2 regions of the Arthrobacter sp. MMS24-S77 genome follow, and region 1 is predicted to be linked to the other one. Evidence: predicted binding sites of a transcription regulator. Region 1 holds the regulator's gene; the other holds the start of a gene.
What was found. Region 1 encodes HrcA, which represses chaperone genes, less so after heat shock. Its sites were predicted from a motif close to TTNGCACTCGNNNNNNNCGAGTGCNAA; they were not measured.
Positions count from the first base shown of each region.

Region 2: a site for HrcA is predicted at 3,050-3,076, ahead of ACX5I4_RS15525 (FmdB family zinc ribbon protein). Genes of this name have one in related genera too.

Region 1 covers NZ_JBTZRN010000001.1:2,462,704-2,469,826, forward strand. The annotation lists gene lepA (translation elongation factor 4) at 1-208, shown strand, start outside; gene hemW (radical SAM family heme chaperone HemW) at 272-1,501, shown strand; gene ACX5I4_RS11240 (DUF4870 domain-containing protein) at 1,556-1,969, opposite strand; gene ACX5I4_RS11245 (DUF3097 domain-containing protein) at 2,061-2,918, opposite strand; gene hrcA (heat-inducible transcriptional repressor HrcA) at 3,134-4,147, shown strand; gene dnaJ (molecular chaperone DnaJ) at 4,208-5,338, shown strand; gene ACX5I4_RS11260 (16S rRNA (uracil(1498)-N(3))-methyltransferase) at 5,341-6,117, shown strand; gene ACX5I4_RS11265 (GerMN domain-containing protein) at 6,182-7,069, opposite strand.
Region 2 covers NZ_JBTZRN010000001.1:3,392,941-3,400,063, forward strand. The annotation lists gene ACX5I4_RS15500 (hypothetical protein) at 1-405, opposite strand, end outside; gene ACX5I4_RS15505 (hypothetical protein) at 457-585, shown strand; gene ACX5I4_RS15510 (GNAT family N-acetyltransferase) at 714-1,286, opposite strand; gene galU (UTP--glucose-1-phosphate uridylyltransferase GalU) at 1,341-2,246, opposite strand; gene ACX5I4_RS15520 (5-formyltetrahydrofolate cyclo-ligase) at 2,366-2,971, shown strand; gene ACX5I4_RS15525 (FmdB family zinc ribbon protein) at 3,140-3,403, shown strand; gene ACX5I4_RS15530 (RcpC/CpaB family pilus assembly protein) at 3,676-4,287, shown strand; gene ACX5I4_RS15535 (hypothetical protein) at 4,326-4,565, opposite strand; gene ACX5I4_RS15540 (AAA family ATPase) at 4,575-7,123, opposite strand, start outside.

The DNA of each region.
Region 1 (7,123 bases):
CATCATCGCGCGCGAAAGCATCCGCGCCATCCGTAAGGACGTCCTTGCCAAGTGCTACGGCGGTGACATCACCCGTAAGCGCAAACTTCTGGAAAAGCAGAAGGAAGGCAAGAAGCGCATGAAGATGGTGGGCCGCGTAGAGGTTCCACAGGAAGCGTTCATTGCAGCCCTGACCACCGACGAATCCAAGGACAAGGCCAAGAAGTAATGGGGCTGTTCGCCCAGAACGCGGCGGGACGGGCGCGCGGGGGACGGGTACTTGGGGGATCCTGTGCCTAGTGTCCTTCCCCTCGGAGATCCGGCACCTGCGGATGGCGTCCTGCCGCCGCAGGTGCTTGACGGTGTCGAGTCGCGCAAGTTTGGACTGTACGTCCACATACCGTTCTGCGCCGTGCGCTGCGGATACTGCGACTTCAACACCTATACCGCCACCGAGCTTGGGGGCGGCGCGTCCCAGGACGCCTACGCGTCCACGGCAATTTCGGAAGTGGAATTCGCCGTCAAGGCCATGGGCGCCTCCGGGCTCCCGCATCGGCCCCTGAGCACGGTGTTCTTCGGCGGCGGCACACCGACTCTGCTGCCTGCTGAAGATCTGGCACGCATCCTGACGGCCGCCGTCGGGCACTGGGGTCTGGAAACCGGAGCCGAAGTCACCACTGAAGCCAACCCGGACTCGGTGACCCCCGAGTCGCTCCAGTTGCTGGCCGACGCCGGCTTCACGCGGGTCTCCTTCGGCATGCAGTCAGCGGTCCCGCACGTCCTCAAGGTTCTGGACCGCACCCACACGCCGAGCCGGGTCCCGTTGGTAGTCCAATGGGCGCGCGACGCCGGCCTTGCCGTGAGCCTCGACCTGATCTACGGCACTCCAGGCGAGTCGATGGCCGATTGGCAGACTTCCTTGGAGACAGCCCTGTCCTACGAGCCGGACCACATCAGCGCCTACGCGCTGATCGTGGAAGAAGGCACCAAGCTGGCTGCCCAGATCCGGCGCGGAGAAGTCCCGGGAATCGACGACGACGATCACGCCACCAAATACGAACTCGCCGATCAACTGATCAGCGCGGCCGGTCTGGACTGGTACGAGGTCAGCAACTGGTCCCGCACGCCTGGCCAGGCGTGCAAACACAACCTTGCCTACTGGCGGGGAGACGACTGGTGGGGCATCGGACCCGGTGCGCATTCCCACATGGGCGGCGTCCGCTGGTGGAACGTCAAACACCCCACCGCCTATGCCAGCAGGCTCGGTAGCGGGGTGTCGCCGGCCGCTGGGCGAGAAACCCTCGACGCCGGAACCCGGGAAGTGGAACGCATCATGCTGGAGGCGCGCCTCGGCACCGGGCTGCAGGTCGATGCCCTCGACAAGGTGGGCCGCCACGCCGTCGCGGGCCTCATCGCGGACGGCCTGGTTGAGCCTGCGGCGGCGTTCCAAGGACGGCTGGTATTGACGCTCAAGGGGCGGCTACTGGCTGACGCCGTGGTGCGCCGCATCCTCCCGGAGTAGCCTGCTGGCGCAAGCACTAGCTGGCCCGAACACCAGCGCGCCGGGGAGCAGCGGCTACTTGATCCAGCGCAGGTTGAAGCGGTAGCGGTGCGGCTGCCCGTGGTTGACACGGATGCCGGCCGAGACCGAGAAGCAGGTCACAGCGACCCAAATTGCCGTGGCCAGAACCGCGAACAGGTTTCCAACCACCGGGAGCAAGACCAGGATGTTGGCGAGCACTGCGGCAATCGTTGGAGGCAACGTGAAGTTCAGCGCCTCTTTGGATTCCTGTGCCGTGAACGGGCCACGTTCGCGGAAAATCAGGTAGATCAGGAGCGAGGGCACACACCCAAGGATGCCGCCAAAATGCGCCAGGGTGGCCCACTGCCTGTCTTCGGAGGCCGTCAAGGGCAGCGCATTGGCAGGAACGCCGTGGTACTGGGACTGGCCCGGGGCGCCGTCCCGTTCGTCAGGAGCGTTGTCTGCCACAGTTTCTTCCTTCGAGTGTCTATCGGTGCAGTGTTGCTGTCCCAGAATACTTGCTCGGCCGGCATCAGGGGACCAACCACCGGACCAGGAGTCAGGGTACGGTCAGGAAGTCGATCACTTCCTCCACCCGTCCCAGCAAGGAGGCCTCCAAATCCGCGTAGCTGCGGACGGCGCCGAGAAGCTTCTGCCAGCCCAGCCCTACGTCCTCTGCTGTCTCGTGCGGCCAGCCGAAGGACTTCAGGATGCCGGTCTTCCAATCAGTCCCGCGGGCGATAGTGGGCCATTGCTCGATCCCCAGGACCTTGGGGCGGATGGCCTGCCAGACGTCCACATAGGGGTGGCCCACGATCAGGACGTTTCCTGCCGCGCCGGGCAGTGTCATGGCGTCGGCAGCAATCCGCGACTCTTTCGAATCCGGCACCAGGTGATCTACCAGGACTCCGAGCCTGCGGCCCGGGCCGGGAGAGAACTCGGCAATCGCCGCCTTGAGATCGTCAACGCCATGCAGGGGTTCGACGACGATTCCCTCCACCCGGAGGTCATCTCCCCAGACCTTCTCCACGAGTTCGGCGTCGTGTTTGCCTTCCACCCAGATCCGACTTGCCTTGGCGACTTGCGCGCGCTGGCCGGCAACCCGGACGGATCCCGAAGCGGTCCTGCCTGTTTGCCCGGCAACCGCTCCGGCCGCCACACGTGGCGCCGGCGGAAGAAGTTTCACCGGTTGTCCGTCGAGAAGGAATCCAAAGCCGAGCCGGAACGACTTGTTCTTTCCCCGGCGGTCTTCCAGCACCACAATGTGCATGCCGCCAGACTTTTCCACCCTGGTCACGGCCCCGACCCAACCGGACTGCACGTCTTCGATAACCATCCCGCGCTCAACGGGGACCTCGGGCAGCTGCCGCTTGGCAGGCGAGGAAAGGTCTTGCGGGCCCCAATTGTCGTAAGACACGGTCTTCACACCACTTTGCGCTAAGGGATCAATGACAGTCACGGACATTCCGCCGGACCGCGCGGGAATCATGTTCGCCGCGAGCGGTACCAATGCTAACAACGTGGTGGCTCATACTAGACTTGTTAGCACTTGGGCATGTTGAGTGCTAATTGTTGAAAATCAGGTCGCTGAGTAGTAACTGTTCAGCACTGGCTGTTGAATGGAGGTGGGCAGTGAGCGAACCACGCAAGCTTGAAGTGTTGCGCGCCATCGTGGAGGACTACGTTCACTCCCGCGAGCCCGTCGGATCCAAGGCCTTGGTAGAACGGCACCATTTGGGAGTGTCGAGCGCCACCATCCGCAACGACATGGCCCTCCTGGAAGAAGAAGGACTCATTGCCGCACCGCACACCAGTGCCGGCCGCATCCCCACGGACAAGGGCTACCGCCTGTTCGTCGATCGTATTTCCCAGGTCAAACCGCTTTCGGCCGCCGAGCGCCGGGCCATCCACTCGTTGCTTGAGGGACCCGACGACGTCGAGGACATCCTTGAGCGCACCGTTCGGCTCCTGTCCCAACTGACCAATCAGGTCGCCGTCGTGCAGTACCCGCACCTGAGCCGCGCCCGCGTACGGCACATTGAGTTCGTGCTTCTGGCTCCGCGCCAGGTCTTGGTGGTACTTATCGCCGATACGGGCAAAGTGGAGCAGGGCGTGGTACACGCAGCGGCGGATGCCACGGACGACGAGCTTATGGCCTTGCGTACGCGTTTCCTTGGAAGCATTGCCGGCTCGCAGCTTGACCTCATGCCGCAGGTCCTGCCGTCAGTAGTTGCCCTGTGCCCGCCGGCGCTCCGAGGCCTTGCCAGTGTCCTCGCCCACGGTTTGGAAAGGCTGGCTGACCGAAGCCGGGACGAACGCATAGTCATGGCAGGCACAGCCAACCTGGCCCGGTCCAACGTGGATTTCCCGCTCAGCATCGGACCGGTCCTCGAAGCCCTCGAAGAACAGGTGGTCATGTTGCGCCTGCTCTCGGACATGGCCGAAGACCCCCGCGGAGTCACCGTGAGCATTGGCCGCGAGAACCCCTACGACGGTCTCTCCGAAGCATCGGTGGTCGCCACCGGCTATGGTCCGGGAAGCAGCGCCAAGATCGGCATTCTTGGTCCTACCCGGATGGACTATCCCAACACCATGGCGGCCGTCCGCGCCGTCGCACGCTACCTTTCCCGCATTCTGGGCGGCTGACAGCCGCGGCCGGAAACCGTCTCGCAAGAAACGCAGTACAACAAGGAAGAGATACCGACTTTGAGCAGCCACTATGACGTTCTGGGCGTCTCACCGGAAGCAACCGGCGAGGAGATCAAGAAGGCCTACCGAAAGCTCGCCCGTAAGCTGCACCCCGATGTGAATCCCGGGGAAGGCGCCGCCGAGGAATTCAAAGCCGTGACCCACGCCTACGAGGTCCTCTCCGACCCCCAGAAGCGCCGCGTGTATGACGCCACGGGCAACGAGAACGGCACCGACAACGGCTTCGGTGGAGGCTACGCGGGCCAGGGGTTCGCGTTCCAGGACATCTTCGACACCTTCTTCGGCGGAGGTGGCGGCGGCATGCAGGGACCGGCATCACGTATGCGCCGAGGCCAGGACGCCCTGATCAGTGTCCGCATCGATTTGCGCGAGGCCGTCTTCGGCGTCAACAAGAAGCTTGAAGTGGATACCGCGGTCGTCTGTCCCACATGCGAAGGCTCATGCTGCCGGGCAGGCACCCACCCGGAGCGCTGCGACATTTGCGGCGGCTCGGGTCAGGTTCAGCGCGCAGTCCGCTCGATCCTCGGCCAAGTCATGACTTCCGCACCGTGTGGTTCATGTGAAGGTTTCGGATCGATCATCAAAGATCCCTGCAATGAGTGCAGCGGCCAGGGCCGCATCCGCAGCCGCCGTTCGCTCACCGTCAAAGTGCCGGGTGGAGTGGCTACCGGAACGCGGATCCAGCTGTCGTCCCAAGGCGAAGCAGGTCCCGCGGGCGGCCCTTCCGGTGATCTCTACGTGGAGATCCGCGTCAACACTGATTCCACCTACATACGTGAGGGCGATGATCTTCACGCAACCCTGAGCGTCCCCATGACCGCCGCGGCATTGGGTACCGAGCTGCAGCTGGATACCTTCGATGGTCCCCAGGAGATTGATGTCAAGGCCGGCACGCAATCCGGCGAAGTCATCACTTTGCGTGGACTCGGCGTCACCCATCTCCGCGGTTACGGCCGGGGAGACCTCAAGGTACACCTGCACGTCGAGACGCCCGGGAAGATCGACGCGGCGCAGGAAGAGTTGCTGCGCCAGCTTGCCAAATTGCGCGGCGAACAGTTCACCGAGGGCAAGCTCGTAGCGAGCGGCGGTATGTTCGCGAAGCTGCGGGACAAGCTCGGTAACCTGTAGCGGTGAGCAACCCCGTATTTTTCACGCCCGCCGGGACGCTTGACGGGCTCGGGCCGGGTGACACGTTCGTGCTCGACGGCGCCGAGGCAAGGCATGCTGTCACCGTCAAGCGCCTGGAAATCGGCGAAGCGGTCGACATTGCCGACGGCGCCGGAAAGCGGCTTACGGGTACAGTGACCGAGTCCGGGAAGGGAACCCTGACAGTCCTTGCCTCCGCTGTCGAGGAGGAGCACCAGCCTATTGTGCGGCTCGTTCTAGTCCAGGCCCTCGCCAAGGGGGACCGCGATGAGCTCGCCGTCGAGACGGCAACGGAACTCGGGATCGACGCCGTGGTGCCCTGGCAGGCGGAACGTTCCATTGTCCGTTGGAAGGGGGAGCGGGCAGCCAAAGCCCACGCGAAGTGGCAATCCGTGGCCACTGCAGCGGCCAAACAGGCGCGGCGCGCGTGGATTCCGGAGGTGCGTGCCGCCGTCGACGGCTCGGGCTTGGCGGCGGCTGTTGCCGCGGCTGATCTGGCGATCATCCTGCACGAGGATGCAAAGCGCCCGCTGCGGGATGTTCTGGAGAAGTGGCACGATCAGCTTTCTGGCCATGACTCCGGAGCGGGGCGCGAGGTCCTGCTCATCGTGGGTCCGGAGGGCGGCATTTCGCCGCGCGAAGTGACCAAACTGAGCGACGTCGGCGCTGTCACCGCTCTCTTGGGGCACCACGTACTACGCTCATCGACCGCGGGCCCGGCCGCCGTCGTGCTGGCCAGCGACATTCTGGGGCGCTGGTAGGAAATCGCCGGGGCGCTGCCCACGTCGCCTAGCCCGTCGCAGGGCTAGCGGTCCACGTACCTGGTCAGCGGACGTTGAAAGAACGGGTGTCCGTGGAGACGTCGGCGTCGCCGGGACCCACCATGGAAACGCGCAGCTCGTAGCGGCCGTCTCCGAGGCCCACAGTGAAGTTGAAGGCGCCACCTTGCCCCGGTACGGCCGAAGCGGTGGCCTGGCCGGCCAGGTACGATGTCTTCTCGCCGCTTGAGTTCTCGCGGAGGATCTGCCAATGCAGTTTCTTCGAGGGGTCCGTGCTACGCCCATTGAACTTGACCGGACCAGCAGGGAGGGTCAGATCCTCCTGCGGGTCAATGATCCAAACGGGTGCCACCATAGTTGCGTCCCGGACCATCGGATCACCTAGCTTGACCTGGCCGAACGCCATGTAATCCGTGTGCCCGTCGACCAGGATGGTCACCTTGATCAGCTGTCCGGAGTCGATCAACCCTGAGCTAGCCGCAGCAGCGGTAGCGGTGTAGACGAGTTGCTGGACCGCCCGCTGCGCCATTCCGGCGTCGAGGTTGGAATTGAACGCGTCGCGGGAAACGTCGACCGTGACTACGTTCTTCCCGGAAATCGAGGTCGCAAGGTCGCTCGGATTTTGCCATGGCGTGAAGAAATCGTGATCCAACGGCTTCTGGGACATCATGATCCGCAGGGCAGTGGTGATGGGGTTCTCGTTGCCCGGGTTGTCACGAAATTCGCGGTACAGGAAGATATCCGTGTCGCTACGACCGATCCAGTACACCGGAATCTTGTTTGACGCCTGGGTTGTCTCAAGCGGCGCATTGGTGGCGGGTGCCGCCTGCAGGGCGGCGGACGGAGTGGGGACCGGCGTCGTTGATCCCTGTTCCGAACGGTCAGCAACGCAACCTGAAAGAATAAAGGCAGCCGACAGCGCGGACACAAGCATGGCGGAACGTCTCCGGATGCGTGTGTCCTCTGGAATGCCGGCTGGCCTGGTAAT
Region 2 (7,123 bases), 930 kb from region 1:
GCGGTTCGTTTCGCGGGAGTGGGCTTCCGCATCGAAGATTTTGGTCGCCGGGCGGTCCACTGCCTTCGTGGTCGCGCCGGGATTCTCAACGGCGGGACTCATTGCGTTGCGGAAGGCCGCGTTCATCTTCGTCCTGCGGTCCCTGATGGCCAGGCGGCGGAGCACGAAGACAGTTCCAACAACACCAACTATGGAGACCAGCGGCAGCCAGCCGGAAACAAGGCCGAGAATACGCAGGACACCGGAAACGGCCGCAGTGAGCAGCAGGAGAAGGCCAGCTAGGGCAAGCGCACAGCGCCCATATCTGACTTTGAAGACCGCGGCATCCGTTGCAGCATCACGCCGTTCGCCGGAGCCGGCGGATTCCTTGGGCAATGCGGTTGCGGTGCTCTGCATGGTTTCCATTGCTTTCTCCTGCCGAGGGGCGATTGACAGAACCACCCCGGGTTGCAGTTCGTGAGCGTCATCTTCACTGTCATCCACTGGCACGTCACCGGCTACCTGGACGTGCAGGCGGCGGTTCCGCAATATGTATGGCGCAACCCAAACGATCCACAGCGCCACAGCAATCACCAATATCACTGAGCTGCTGAGAGGGAAGTCCACAATCAAAACCGTAGAAGCAAATACGCAGGGGTCACCGCATTGCCCGCGGTGTGTCGTCGGAGAGTCGGCAAATCAATGGATTTATGACAGTCATTCACCCAAACGGACTAATTGGCTTTGTGTCCAAGCCAAGCAGCCAGCAAGCCTCCCGGGATCTCTTCCGAGGTCAGCGCAAAGCTTCTATGGTCAGCCCACTCTCCGTTGATGTGAAGGAAACGCTCGCGGCGTCCCTCGTCACGGAATCCAAGCTTCTCAACAACGCGCAGGCTCGGCCCGTTTTCGGGCCTGATGTTGATCTCCATCCGGTGTAAGCCGAGGGTCGCGAAGCAGTAGTCGGTTGCCAAGGCAACCGCGGTGGGAGCAATCCCGCGTCCTGCCCGCGCCTGATCTACCCAGTAGCCAAGGGTGGCGGTCATCGCCGATCCCCAAACAATGGAAGAGACCGTCAGCTGCCCTACGATCCTGGGCTCCTGGAACCCGGGAATGCGCTCAGTGATCACAAACGGAAGGGCGCTAGCCTGCCGCGCCTGAAGCTTGAGGGAAGCGACCATCTGCCGATAATTTGGCAGGCGGCCACCTGGTGCCGGGTTGGAAGCCTCCCAGGGAGCCAGCCAATCACTATTGCGCGAGCGGACTTCGGTCCATTCTTTCTTGTCCCGGTAGCGAATGGGACGCAACATGAGGTCGCCACATTCAAGCGTCACCGGCCAAATGGCCGATCCCCACACGAGGAGCTACTTGCTGAGACCGGCGGCAAAGCCGGGCAGCCACTCACGCAGGCCAGGCCCGAGGTCTTCGCTGTCGCACGCAAGCTGGACGCACGCCTTGAGGTAGCTGAGCTTATCTCCGGTATCGTACCGACGGCCGCGGAAGACAACTCCGTAGACACCGCTGCCTTCGCCCTCCCCGGCAGCCAGAACCTGAAGGGCATCCGTCAGTTGGATCTCTCCTCCACGGCCAGGCTCGGTCCGCTCGAGAACGTCGAATACCGAGGGGTGAAGCACATAGCGGCCAATCACGGCCAAGTTGGACGAAGCTTCATCGACAGAAGGCTTTTCCACAAGTTGCTTGATGCGGACATAGCCATCTTCACCGATGTCCTCGATGTCCGCGCAGCCATAGGCGCTGATCTGGGACGGCTCGACCTCAATGAGGGCTACCACGGATCCACCGGTCTTGTGCTGGACCTCGATCATGTCGCTCAGGAGAGTGTCCCGCGCATCAATGAGGTCATCACCGAGGAGGACTGCGAAAGGTTCGTACCCAACGTGCTGCTTGGCACGCAACACCGCATGCCCCAGACCTTTGGGGTCGCCCTGGCGAACGTAATGAATGTCACCGAGGTTGCTAGTGGCCTGCACGGAATCCAGCTTGGTGGTGTCTCCCTTGGCCTCCAGGGTCGCTTCCAAGGCCGGCACACGGTCGAAGTGGTCCTCCAAGGCACGCTTGTTACGGCCCGTGATCATGAGGACGTCATTGAGGCCCACGCTCACGGCTTCTTCGACAACATATTGGATGGCCGGCTTGTCGACTACCGGGAGCATCTCCTTGGGCATGGCTTTTGTCGCAGGTAGAAACCTTGTGCCGAGCCCGGCAACAGGGATAACGGCCTTGCGGACAGCGCAGTTATTGGAAGTCACCGGACTAATCTAACGGAAGGAACTGGACAATAGGCAAAAAGGGACGCTGTTGGATGGAAGGGAGCTCGCCGTTCCTTACGGATCCCAGGCGCCGGACAGACGCAAGAACTGGAGCAAAAGTGACTTTGAAAGACGAGATCCGTCGGGAGAACCGCAACCGCAGGCTCGCCCTGACAGGGCAACAGCGTGCTGACGCCGGAACCGGGATTGCCCACCGCGGCCTCTCATGGGCGGATGCTGTTGCCCACGGGAAACCGGCGACTTTTGCCGCCTATGTGGGGGTGGCTGCCGAACCGCCAACAATGCCCTTGCTTGAGGCACTGCATGCGGCCGGGCACAGGATTCTTCTTCCGGTCTGTGAACCGGAACGGCGCCTAAGCTGGGTGTTTTGGACGCCGGAGACGGCCTTTGTTCGCTCAAGGTATGCCCCCATTGATGAGCCGGTAGGCGAACGATTCGACAGCGACGTCGTCAGGGACGCGACCGGAATCTTCCTTCCGGCTACTGCCGTCGACGAGGGAGGCAACCGCATTGGCCAGGGCGGCGGATACTACGACCGGCTCCTCGACAAACTAGACGAAGACGGGCAGCGCCCCCCGACTGTCGCCGTCGTATATGACGACGAGGTCCTGCCTGCAGGAACCATCCCCGCGGAACCGTTCGATAAGCCTGTGGCTGAGGCACTCACTCCCCGCCGCATCGTCAGACTTTCGCGGGGCGACTGATCAGGGCTTGCGTTTGTTCCCTCCACCACATTCTCTGGCGGCATTCTCTGGCGGCGACCCCGACGTCGGATGATAGAATTGGCACTCAGGCCCTGGGACTGCTAATGGATGGAACAATCCGCCATGGCGGCACGGGACCTGTAGTTCGTCCCGGAGGAGGATCCACCAGTGCCCACATATGCCTATGCCTGCAAAGACTGCGGCCACGCCTTTGACATTGTTCAGGCCTTCACAGACAGCTCCCTGTCTGACTGCCCCGAATGCCAAGGATCCTTGCGCAAGAAATTCAACAGCGTGGGCGTCGTCTTCAAGGGTTCTGGCTTCTACCGTACGGACTCCCGGGACTCCAAGGGAAGCACCGTTTCGGCTGCTCCTGCCGCGCCGGCCGCATCCCCGGCCCCAGCGTCAGTTCCGGCAACTGCGGCCAGCTGATTCCGCTTTTCCACATAGCTCATTAAGGCCCTGTCACCGGACTAGTAGCCCGGTTAGCGTGGCAGCATGCCACCCACCCCGTTTGTAACCCAAGGGCCCCATTCAACGGGCTCTTCTTCGATTCCAGGCAATAGCCGCCTCGCGCCCGTCGCCAGAGCCCGCCCTCGCAGTGCTCCGGCGCTGCCCCTAAGCTCTGCCCGCCGCCCTGGCGCTCCCCGGGACATTCCAGCCACCACAGGTTCGGCAACTGGCTGAACCGCAACCGCCGCCTCGTGGTGGCACTCCTGCTGTGTGTGGCCTCCGGGATCACGGTGCACCAGCTAACTCCTGCTTCTGAACAACGGGTGATGGTTCTCGCCGCGGCCAGGGATCTTCCGGCCGGGTCCACCTTGGCAGATTCCGACCTCAAGCCTCTCGAAGTTCTTCCGGGCGGAGCTCCCGCCGGAGCACTCACCGCTGGCATTGGATACCGGGGAAAGCAGCTTGCCTCGCCTCTTCAGAAAGGGCAGGTCCCCACCGACGCCCAATTCCTGGGTCCAGGCCTGCTGACCGGCGCCGCGCCCGCAGCGGCAGCCGTTCCACTGCGCATGGCCGATCCCGCTTCAATCCAACTTGTTTCGCCGGGCCAGTTGGTCAACGTCGTGCTCACGGCGGCTGATGGACTTGAGGGGCCCGGCAAGAAATCCGAACTCCTGGCTGCATCCGTCCCGGTTTTGTGGACGTCCGCACAAGGAGTCAAGGCCAACCAGTGGCTAGGTACGAACGAGTCCGACGGCCTCGTGGTTGTCGCCGCAAATCCGCAACAGGCCGAAATCCTGGCAGGAGCTTCCACTCGGGGAAAATTGTTCTTCGTCTTAGTCAATCCTGCGGGCAACCGGCAATGAGATACCCCGCTCGGATACTCAAGGATTATCGTGGAATGTCAGCCCCAGTGTGGAGGCCTTTGCTCCTTCAGCCAGGCGTCATGATCGTAACCGGGCTCGTCACCCCAGCGGCGTGGATCATCCTCCGAGGCTTTCTTGGGCAGAATGCCTTCTCCTGCCGGCTTCGGCTCAGGTGCGGGCTTCAATTCTGTTTTCTCCTGCTTGTCCAGCTCCGTGCCAGCCCCCACCGCATGAGCGTCCGCGGGGTGTTTGGCCTTTATGCTTTTTCTCTCGGGCATTGCGCTTCCTTAGTGGATAGCTGGCCCCGGGCCGGGCCCTTGCGTACCGCCAAGTTTGGCCGGAGCCGGTTCCGCCTGGCTGCCCGGTTCCGCCTGGCTGCCCGGTTCCAATTGTTCAACATCCATGTCCAGGAATCCATGCTCGACGGCGCCATAGGAGGGCCCAACCGGCTTTTCGAGTCCAAGATAGGAACCGATGCGATCCGCACAGGACGAAGGGTCCGTGAAAACTTCGATGGTCCACAAAGACATGTAACGCCAGCCGAGGCGCTCCAGGAGTTGAGGCCGGAGCCTGCTGCGCTCCCGGACGCTCATGCGGCGGTATCGTTCCGTGCCATCCGACTCAATGGCCACGGGCGTCGGCATCTCGGTGTCATCACGGCCGATGGTGTGCACGGGATCGGCCGCCGCGGCGATGTCCAGTGCTCCGTCATAGTGGTGCCACACCCGGGCTCCACGAGCACGGAGCCGCTCGCCCAGATCCGCCACCAACGGATCTTCACCGAGCGCCTGCTCGCTGGCCGCGGCCCTGGTTGCCGGTGTCCCCAAATCCGAATTGCCCGAGAGTTCGCGGTCAAGGAGTTCATGGAAATCGACCGCCCCATGAGCCAGTCTGTCCAGATCCAGGTCCTCCGGACGGAAGCAACTCAGGACGTGCAAGGATCTGCGCGAGCGGGTCATCGCCAAAGCAAACTTATTGCGGCCGCCTTCGATCGAGAGGGGACCGAAACTGTGCAGCGCCCGGCCATGCGGCGTGCGCCCGAAGCCCAGGGAGAAGATGATGTGGTCGCGGACCAATCCTTGGGCACGCTCCAAATCCACCACCCGGAAGGACTCCGCACCCGCGTTGAAGAAACCGGACAACAGAGGATAGTTGGGCAGCTGGAGCCTGATGGCTTCGCCGATCCTTGCAGCATGGCGCAGGCTTGCCGTCACAACGGCGAGCGAGGTACGGGGCCGAAGACTGGCGTGTTCGAAAACCAGATCCACCACACGGTTCACTTCGGCCGCAACCGATTCCACACCTTCGTGATCCGCACCGGGCAGGCCAGTGCCGTCCGGAATGTACTCAACCACGACCGAACGGTCCAGCCCGGTTACGGATTGGCCATCCGGCAGTCGACGCAGGCCGCCATCGTAGTAATTCTTGCTCAGTTGCAGCACCAGATCTTCATCAACGGCGCGATACACCCAGTTCAGCTGCCAGGTCGGCAAGACGCGGGCCAACGCACTGAAGGCGCTGTCAACCGTGTCCTGGCTCGCGACGCCTGCCATGGGAGGCTCCACGGCCACACTGAATGTGCGGGCGTTGGCGATCTTCGCATCACCGAAGGCAATGACTTGTTCGGCCCGGGCGATTGCCGGCAGCACCGCCTGCAAAGACGTGCTCTCGGCATCGAGAATCACCACTGCGTCGAACTTCTGCTCGGCAGGCAAAAGCCCGGTCAGCAGGTATGGGCTGATCGACCACACGGGCACCAGCCGGGAAACCAAAGCCGGCGCCTGGGCGCTGAGCGCCGAGAGGGTAACGCGGCCGTCCTTGATCAGATTCCGCAGGAGCTCTGCCTGGCGGGGATGTTCCGCAATACCGGCCCGCCACATTTCGGCGAGCTTCCACCGCAGCCGGGCTGCGCCGCTGGCAATGTGCGCGTGATCGGCCAGGCGGTACTCGGCCTCGAGACGACGGAGGGAATCGCCGTCGGACATGGCAAGGTAGTCGTCACCGCTGATCATGGCTTCCAGGGCAGACTGCCACCAGGCAAGCTCAAGTTCGGCGCCAACGGATTCGGCAGGGACTTCGCGCTGCGCCAAATCCGAAAGAAGCTCGCCGAGTCCGTGCTCGCGCATGTTCTCGACCAAAAGCGTACGCTCCGGCAGAGTCTCCAGAGTTCCCGTATCCGCGACAAGACGCTCAAGACGCTCCATGAGGGCTTCATAGCGGGTCGCGTGCAGGTCGCCGCCGTCGGCCGTGTGTTTGAGGCAATCGCCCAGACGGCGGAGATCGCGGTCCAGTTCGCGGTATGTGGCGCCCAAGTCCGCGAGTCCCGATGGCACAGCGGGATGGCGCTGGGTGGTGGCATACTCGGCCCAAAGCGCCCGCTGTTCCTGAACAAGCGCCAGGGAACTGTGCAGATCCGCGATGTGGACACCGGGCCGGACGTATTCTTTGGCCACGCGACGCAAGCGGGAGCGCTGCATCGACGGCATCTCGAGGCCCCGCTCACGACGCCAGGCGGAGGTGGCAGTAGCCGAAATCAGATCGTGGACCGGCCGGTCAAAGATATCCGGAGTGAATTTGTCCAGGCTTTCCCGTACCGCCATCAACAGCTCAAGTTGGGAGCCCCATTCGGCGAAGTTCGCTCCAAGCCGGATTTCGGAGTGCTCCGCAACTTGGTTCATCCGCTCCTGCAGCTTGGGAAGGCGCTCGGCGGCGGTGCTGGCCAGTTGTTGGGCTTCCTCCGTCTCCTTGCGCGTGACCAAGCGCGCACCGTACCAAGGGCTCGACGTCGACGCCCTGCTGAAGCTGCCAAGTTCGGCAGCGCGGCGCAGCCTTCCAG